2 regions of the Caballeronia sp. LZ019 genome follow, and region 2 is predicted to be linked to the other one. Evidence: predicted binding sites of a transcription regulator. Region 2 holds the regulator's gene; the other holds the start of a gene.
What was found. The regulator FliA, encoded in region 2, starts transcription of late flagellar genes. The targets are predictions, from matches to a motif close to CTAAAGTTTNNNNNNNNNNNGCCGNTA.
Positions count from the first base shown of each region.

Region 1: a site for FliA is predicted at 1,878-1,904, ahead of motA (flagellar motor stator protein MotA). Genes of this name have one in related genera too.

Region 1 is NZ_JARTVZ010000005.1:1,387,701-1,392,013, forward strand. Features, by position in the region: gene P9255_RS19950 (glycosyltransferase family 4 protein) at 1-815, opposite strand, end outside; gene flhD (flagellar transcriptional regulator FlhD) at 1,495-1,800, shown strand; gene motA (flagellar motor stator protein MotA) at 1,962-2,822, shown strand; gene motB (flagellar motor protein MotB) at 2,830-3,786, shown strand; gene P9255_RS19970 (response regulator) at 3,863-4,240, shown strand; gene cheA (chemotaxis protein CheA) at 4,292-4,313, shown strand, end outside.
Region 2 is NZ_JARTVZ010000005.1:1,124,184-1,128,496, reverse strand. Features, by position in the region: gene flhF (flagellar biosynthesis protein FlhF) at 1-648, shown strand, start outside; gene P9255_RS18720 (MinD/ParA family protein) at 641-1,558, shown strand; gene P9255_RS18715 (RNA polymerase sigma factor FliA) at 1,579-2,310, shown strand; gene P9255_RS18710 (DUF262 domain-containing protein) at 2,542-4,313, opposite strand, start outside.

The sequences.
Region 1 (4,313 bases), 260 kb from region 2:
GGCGTGCCGCAAGCCATCGATTCGATCATCACGAGGCCGAACGGCTCGTTCCAGTCGATCGGGAACAGCAGCGCCTTTGCGCCCGACAGAAACTCCGGTTTCTGCGCCTCGTTGATCTCGCCGATGAACTCGACGTGCGCCTGCGACAGCAGCGGCTCGATGGTCGACTTGAAATAGTCCTGGTCGACCTTGTCCACCTTCGCCGCGATCTTCAGCGGCAGGCCGCTTTGCGCCGCGATCTTGATGGCGAGGTCGGCGCGCTTTTCGGGGCAAATGCGGCCCAGGAACGCGAGATATTCCGGCTTCTTGTGCGGCTGCGGGGTGAGCAGGTCGTCCGGCAGACCGTGGTAAACCGTGTTCAGCCAGTTGGCCTGCGGCAGCGGGCCACGCTGATTATCCGAGATGGAAATGACGTTCGCGTTCGTGAACGTGTTGAAGATCGGCTGAAGTTCGGGCAGATCGAGGCGGCCGTGCAGCGTCGTGACGAACGGCGTATCCATCTGCGAGAACAGCGGGAACGGCATGTAGTCGAGGTGGAAGTGCAGCACGTCGAACTCATGCGCGCGGCGGCGGACCGTTTCCAGCAGCAGCATATGCGGCGCGAGCGGATCGCGGATGGTCGGATCGAGTCGCAGCGCACGCGGCCAGGCCGCTTCGAGGGTCGCACGGGTTTGCGAATCGCCGCTTGCAAACAAGGTTACATCGTGGCCGAGGTTGACGAGCGCATCCGTCAGATAGGACACCACGCGCTCAGTGCCGCCGTAGAACTTCGGGGGGACTGCTTCGTGCAACGGTGCAATTTGTGCGATTCGCATATCGTGGTTCTCCAGTGTGGTCCGCGGCTGGCGGTTCGACGCCTCGGCGGTCCTTGCAAGGCAGCGGCGGAGTGGCGTTTCCGGCGTGACTCCGGCCCTGTGCAAAGCATTCGTATGAACATGCGATGAAGCCGGTCGAACGATGGACGCATGCCTTTCGGACGGGCGGCGCGGCTGCGGCAAGTTCGCCGCTCAGACCACCCGAAATCGGTTCCGGCTCTCGACCGGGTTATCCCTTACGTTCATTATCGGGATCGAGAGCGGCATTTCACGTCATTTTTCAATCGCTTAACGTTGTTACAGCGCGAAACAACGGCTGTTACGAAGTGAGAAATTGCACCGGCCCGAAGCGGTCGGGATGCAGACGACACGCAAGGAGCGCGGCGAGGCGTTCCATAGCACGTTCTGTTCCCGGATAACGCCCTCAAGTTCGCTTAGTTTTCCGCCGATAAACCCTCTGCCGACCAGCAAGCATCACGCTTCTGTACGAATTTTTCCTACACGATCGCGAGCGATATTCCGTCAGCCGGTCGGTATGTATGTCCGATATGCGAGTGAGCCGCGCCGGGCGACAATCGGCCGACACATTATTGCGGGGCCGGATGCGCCGTTTTTTTGACGCATTCGAGCAAACGTTTCCCGCCGGCCTGACCAGCCACGAATCGACTCGGGGAAGAGGATGACGGCCACCAATACGGGCGTGCTCGCGGAGATCCGCGAGGTGAATCTGTCGTACTTGCTGCTCGCGCAGCGGCTGCTGCAGGAAGATCGCGTCGCGGCGATGTTTCGCCTCGGCTTGTCGGAGCGCGTCGCCGAAGTCCTGTCGGCGCTGACGCCGGCGCAGGCGCTGAAGGTAGCGTCGTGGAGCCATCTGCTGTGCCGCTTCCGGTTCGACGATCACGTGGTGCTCTCTTCGCTCGCGGACAAGGGAAAGGCGGCGGCCGTTTCTCAACCCGCCGACGCTCCCGTCGCGCACATCGCCTGAACGCACCGCCGCGCCGACAGCAAGACGGCGCGCGCACCGCCGCGCCATCGCGCCGCACGCCTCGCGGCGCCCCCGCCTCAAAGTTTTCTTCCCTCATGCCGTAAACATCCTTAACCGCGCACTCACGCCGGTCATCCGCATCAGAACCCGAGGACTTGCCCGTGCTGATCTTTGTTGGAACGCTCGTGACCTTGCTGTCCGTTTTCGGCGGTTACGCGCTCGAAGGCGGCCACCTCGGCGCGCTCGTGCAGCCGGTCGAAATCCTGATGATCGCGGGCGCCGGCGTCGGCGCGTTCATCCTCGGCAACGGAATGAAGACGATCAAGGCGACGCTGCTCGTCATTCCTACGCTGTTCAAGGGCTCCAAGTACAACAAGGACGTGTACATGGAGCTGATGGGCCTGCTGTACGTGCTGCTCGCCAAGGCGCGCAAGGAAGGCACGCTCACGCTCGAAGCCGACATCGACGATCCCGGCAAGAGCCCCATCTTCAGCCAGTACCCGAAGATTCTCGCGGACCATCACATCGTCGAATTCATGACGGACTATCTGCGCCTGATGGTCGGCGGCAACATGAATGCGTTCGAAATCGAGAGCCTGATGGACGAGGAGATCGAAACGCATCACGTCGAAGGCGAAGCACCCGCGCAGGCGCTCTCGAAAGTGGGCGATGCGATGCCCGCGTTCGGCATCGTCGCGGCCGTGATGGGCGTCGTGCACACGATGGCGTCCGCCGATCAGCCGCCCGCGATTCTCGGCGAGATGATCGCGCAGGCGCTCGTCGGCACGTTCCTCGGCATCCTGCTGTCGTACGGCTTCATCGCGCCGCTCGCGAACATCGCGGAGCAGCGCGTCGCCGAGCAGACGAAGATGTTCCAGTGCATCAAGGTGACGATCCTCGCGAGCCTCAACGGCTACGCGCCCGCGATCGCAGTCGAGTTCGGCCGCAAGGTGCTGTTCTCGACGGAGCGCCCGTCGTTCTCCGAACTCGAAGAACACGTGCGCCGCGTGAAGGCGAAGTGACGACATCATGAGCAGCGAAAAGGATCGCCCGATCTTCATCAAGCGTGTCGTCGGCCGTGGCGCGAAGGGGCATCACGGCGGCGCGTGGAAGCTCGCCTATGCCGACTTCATGACCGCGATGATGGCGTTTTTCCTGCTGATGTGGCTGCTGTCGTCCACGTCGCCGGTGCAGCGTCGAGGAATCGCCGAGTACTTCAACATGCCGCTGAAGGCGGCGATGGTCGGCGGCAAGACTGTCGGCATGGACAACAGCATCATCGAGGGCGGCGGGCGCGATCTGTCCAGCCAGGAGGCGGGCACCATGCGCACGACCGACAGCCGCACGCCGCGCGCCGAACCGGACGACGAAGCGCTCAGGCAGGCGACGACCGAGCTCGAGCGGCGCGAACAGGTGCGCCTGCACGATCTGCAGGTGAAGCTGATGGCGGCGATCGAAGCGAACCCGACGCTGCAGCAGTTCAAGCAGCAGATACGCATCGAATCGACGCAGCAGGGCTTGCGCATCGAAATCGTCGATACCCAGAAGCGCCCGATGTTCGCACTCTCCAGCGATACGGTGCAGCCCTACATGCGCGACATCCTGCGCGAAATCGGCCGCACGCTGAACGACGTGCCGAACCGCATCGTCGTGCAGGGACATACCGACGCCGTGAAGTACGCGGGCGGCGAAAAGGGCTACAGCAACTGGGAATTGTCGGCGGATCGCGCGAACGCGTCGCGGCGCGAGCTGATCGCGGGCGGCATGGACGAAGCCAAAGTGCTGCGCGTGCTCGGCCTCGCATCGACGCAGAACCTCAACAGGCAGAATCCGCTCGATCCCGAAAACCGGCGCATCAGCGTGATCGTGCTCAATCACCGGTCCGAAGCCGCGATGCTGCGCGACGACGGCGCGCCCGGCGCGGTATTCGACAACGCCCCGGCGAAACCGGGCGCCGCGCCGCTTGTCGGCAAGCTCGCGAATTAAGCGCTATCGCGTCAAAAAAACGCTCAAGACTCCACACGTTTTGGCCGTCATCAGGGCAAGACCGCGAGACACACACATGATCAAGAACATTCTGGCAATCGACGATTCCGCCGCCATGCGGCAAATCCTCTCCGCCACGCTGACGACAGCGGGCTACGAGGTGACCGTGGCGTCGGACGGCAACGAAGGACTCGAATGGGCGCTCGCCGAGCGCTTCGATCTCGTGCTCACGGACCACCACATGCCGAAGAAGAGCGGGCTCGATCTGATCGTCGAATTGCGGGCGAATCCCGCTTACACGGCGACGCCGATCCTCGTGCTCACGACGGAAGACGGCGAGCCGTTCAAGGACGCGGCGCGGGCCGCGGGCGCGACGGGCTGGATCGAGAAGCCGCTCGATCCGGACCTGCTGACCGAAGTGGTCGCGGCGATCTCGCAGAACACGCAGCACTAAAGCGAAAGCAGAAGACAACCCGCGCACGCACGCGCCGATGGTGACACAAGCATGACACTCGACATTACCCAGT
Region 2 (4,313 bases):
GCGAAGCTTGCCGCGCGCTGCGTGATGCGCTTCGGCGCAAGCAAGGTCGCGCTGCTGACCACGGACAGCTACCGGATCGGCGCGCACGAGCAACTGCGCATTTTCGGCAAGATTCTCGGCGTCTCGGTGCATGCGGTGAAGGACGCAGCCGACCTGCAACTGGCGCTGTCGGAGTTGCGCAACAAGCACATCGTGCTGATCGACACCATCGGCATGAGCCAGCGCGATCGCACCGTCTCCGACCAGATTTCGATGCTGTGCGGCGCGGGTCATCCGGTGCAGCGCCTGTTGCTGCTCAACGCGACCAGCCACGGCGACACGCTGAACGAAGTCGTGCAGGCGTACAAGAGCGCGGCCGATCAGCCGCCGCTCGCGGGCTGCATCCTGACCAAGCTCGATGAAGCGACGAACCTGGGCGGCGTGCTCGATACGGTTATCCGCTACAAGCTGCCGGTGCATTACGTATCGACCGGACAGAAGGTGCCGGAAAACCTGTACGTGGCGACCAAGCGTTTTCTGATCAAGAGCGCGTTCTGCATTCCGCGCGACGGTTCGCCGTTCGTGCCGCAGGACGAGGAAGTGCCGGCGCTGCTTTCCGCATTGTCCGCGCGTGCCGCGGCCGAACTCCACGAGGTCCGCTTTGGATAAGCTCGTGCTCGACCAGGCTGAAGGCCTGAGACGGTTGCTGACGCGTGCAGGCTCGCGCGTGGTGGCGGTCGCGGGCGGACCGGCGGGCATCGGCTGCACGTCGGCGGTGGTGAATCTCGGTGCGGCGCTCGCCGTGCATGGCAAGGATGTGCTCGTCATCGACGAGCGGCAGAACGGAACATCGGTGAGCCGCATGGCCGGGCTTTCCGGATCGCAGGCGATGAGCGCGGTGATGTCCGGCCGCCACGCGCTGCAGGACGTGGTCACGCGCTCGCCGCTCGGCTTTTCGCTGATCGCCGCGCCTCGCGAGGAACGCGTGAGCCACGATGCCGCGCAGTGCCGCGCGCTGCTCGACGGATCGGCGGACATCGTGCTGATCGATACGCAACTGGATCGGCATGGCGCGTTGTCGTCGCTCGCGGCGCAGGCGCATGACTTTCTGATCGTCACGCGTGCGGCTGCGCCGGCGATCACCGAGGCGTATGCGTGCATGAAGCGTCTGCACTACGCGCATGCGATCGGCCAGTTCCGTGTGCTGATCAATCATGTGCAGAACCCGGCCGATGCAGCGGTCGCGTTCGAGAACCTGTCGGGCGTCGCGAGCCGGTATCTGGCTGTGTCGCTCATGCATGCGGGATATGTGTCCGAGGATGCGCGCATTACTCGGGCGAGGGAGCTGTCGCGTTCGGTGGTGGAGGCGTTTCCGGCTACGGCTGCGGCGCGCGACTATCGCCAGATTGCGGCGGAGCTTCTTCACTGGCCGATGCGTCCCGCGCTTCTTGCGGGCGATGCGGAAATTCAAAACGAAGTGCAGTTTTTGGTTGGCGAGTCTGACAAGGGCGGGCGGGAAGTGGCGCGAAGGGCGCCGATGTTTCCCGGCCATGCATTGAGCAGCACGGCGTCGATGTGATCAAGACAAAGGTGACCCAGATGTACAACGCCCAAGGCAAACTCTCGCAGTCCGACGTGTTGACGCGCTACGCGCCGCTCGTTCGCCGGCTGGGACTGCAGCTCGTCGCCAAGATGCCGGCGAGCGTGGATCTCGACGATCTGATCCAGGCCGGCATGATCGGCCTGATGGATGCGGCGAGCCGTTACAAGGAAGATCAGGGTGCGCAGTTCGAGACGTATGCGAGCCAGCGCATCCGCGGCGCGATGCTCGACGAGTTGCGCGCGAACGACTGGTTGCCGCGCAGCATGCGCAAGACATCGCGCGAGGTGGAATCGGCGGTGCACAAGGTCGAGCAGAGTCTCGGACGTTCGGCGAGCGAGGTGGAGATCGCCGAGCACATGAAGCTGCCGCTCGACGAATATCAGTCGATGCTGCAGGACTTGCACGGCAGCCAGTTGATCTATTACGAAGACTTCGATCGTTCGGCGGATGACGAGCCGTTTCTCGACCGGTATTGCGTGGATCGGTCGGACCCGCTGTCGGCGCTGCTCGATGAGAGCTTGCGCGGGGCGCTGATCGAGGCGATCGATCGGTTGCCGGAGCGGGAGAAGCTCTTGATGAGTCTGTATTACGAGCGCGGGTTGAATCTGCGCGAGATCGGCGCGGTGATGGAAGTCAGCGAGTCGCGCGTTTGCCAGCTGCATAGCCAGGCGGTGGCGAGGCTGCGGGCGAAGTTGCGGGAGCAGGAGTGGACGGGGGTGGAGGCTTGAGGGGGTAGATCCCGCAGCGGCCATCAGCTTCTGCAACGCCTAAGAGATTGAACGTCTGAAGAGCCGCGCGCCTTCAGATTGTCGTGAAGCTAAGCGGATTCGATGCATCGGTTGCCGGTCCGCTTCTTCCGGTCTCCGAAGTGGCATAACCCAGACCTCCAGTCGCCACCGGTTCGCAAATTCGTTTGACGAAGCGGTCTTGGTTCACGCGTTCGGGATGAAGGCGCTGCGTCATAAGGCGGCTTCTTGCAAACGCTCAGGAGCCCAGACATGTTCGATCAATGCGACTACCAATTCGCGCCGGGTCCGCTGTTCCTCCTTCGTGAAAGTGTCGAAGGCCCTGAATGGCAGTTGATGTTCTGCAGCAAACTGCTGGAACTTCGGTTGGTGCTGGTAAGCGCTCGCGTCCAAGCTTGCCGCGTAGAAGTTCTGCTTGGCGTAGTGCGGGCGCTTGTCGGCGAATGACTTGTCTTGCAGACTACGGTTCACGTCGGCAGGCAGCAAAAGGAGGGAAGCCACGTAGTTCCGCCACTCTTGGAACTCCTGCTCGTCTGCGAAGTGCTCGGCCACAGCCTCATAGTCGTCGGCCCAAATGTGCTCGATGTCGAACGGATTCTTGACATCCCGCCTGACTAGTTTGTCGAAGGACTCGGTGCGGCCCGCGCCGGCCTCGGTCGCGGCCGTCAGGCGCGCCAACAGGTGAGCGATATAGCGACGGCTGAATTGATTAAGTCCTAAACCATCAATGCCCGTTCGGCCTCTGGCGACGCTGCCCTCAAACGTTACGTCGTCTTCTTCCAGCTTTTTAGTCAGCGCCTCTACCAACTCCGACAAAGGTTTGCGACGAATATCGCGGCATAGCAGCCACATGGCATACGACACACTTGAGTATCCGACGCGGATGTAGTTCACCACACGGCGCATCAGCCAGATGTCAAGGTAGGTGGCCGTCACGGCTAGCTTCCGACGCACGGTGTCGTCGTCGTCCGTTTCGATGAGCGGCGCCAGCAGCACCGTGCCCTGCCACGTGAAATCGTTGTGAGCGTTGTAGTAGATGGGCTCCAGACCGGGCGTGTAGTGTCGGCTGGCGGCGAGAACGCGCCGGTAGGCTCTAGCGAAGAACGGGAAGCTCTGGGCCATCAGATGCTGATTGGCTTGTGCCTTGCCCAGGCCGAGTTGCACGCTGTGATCGCGCACCCAGCGGTGAAAGACTGATCCGATGAGTTCCCAGTCCTTGTCCACGGCGCCTGCCTTGCGTTCGCGCGTGGAGTCGGCGTATTGCGCGCGTAGCCAAGCCTTGATGCAATTGGCGTCGCGCTCGGGCTCGTGGCTACCGCCCCACGAGATTAGCTCTAGAACCTCGTGCTTCCAGGTCTGGTTAGCGTGCATGCGGGCTTGCGGGTCTTCGATCGGGGCCAGCAAGTAGGCCTTGAGCATGTCCACCGGGCTGAGCGGTTTGCCGCGATCATTCATGGTTTCGAAGATCGCGTACGCGTAGTTGTCGTTGTCAGTGGCGATCTCGATCAAGCCCACCCGCGTGAGGAGCCAGTAGATGAAGTGTGGCAGCGCGTCGCCAAGATCGACCAGCAGGTCGTTGGCCTCGATGTCGCTGTAACGGGCGTACATCGTTTGAATGGACTCATCTTTGCCATCAGGGCTGTAGTCGTAACCCTGGAACAGCGCCTGGATAACTGGAAGGCGCTCGGGGATGTCGAGGTTGAACTTGGGCTCGCCCAAGTTGTCGCTGAAGATCAGGGGCGCCATGGTCTTCGACACCGGCAACTCCCGTGCTTCCGCCGCGCGGTATAGGCAGATGAGCAGCAGCGTAAGCGAAGTCACCCGCTGCTGGCCATCGATCAGATAATTTTTGCCGTTGCGCTTGCTGACGATGATGGAGCCGAGAAAGTATTCACCGTAGCTGCTCACTGCCGGAGTCTCGTCCCCTGCCTGGTACTGAGAGAAGAACTTGGCTTGTAGGTCTGATAGCAGTTCGTCGATATTCT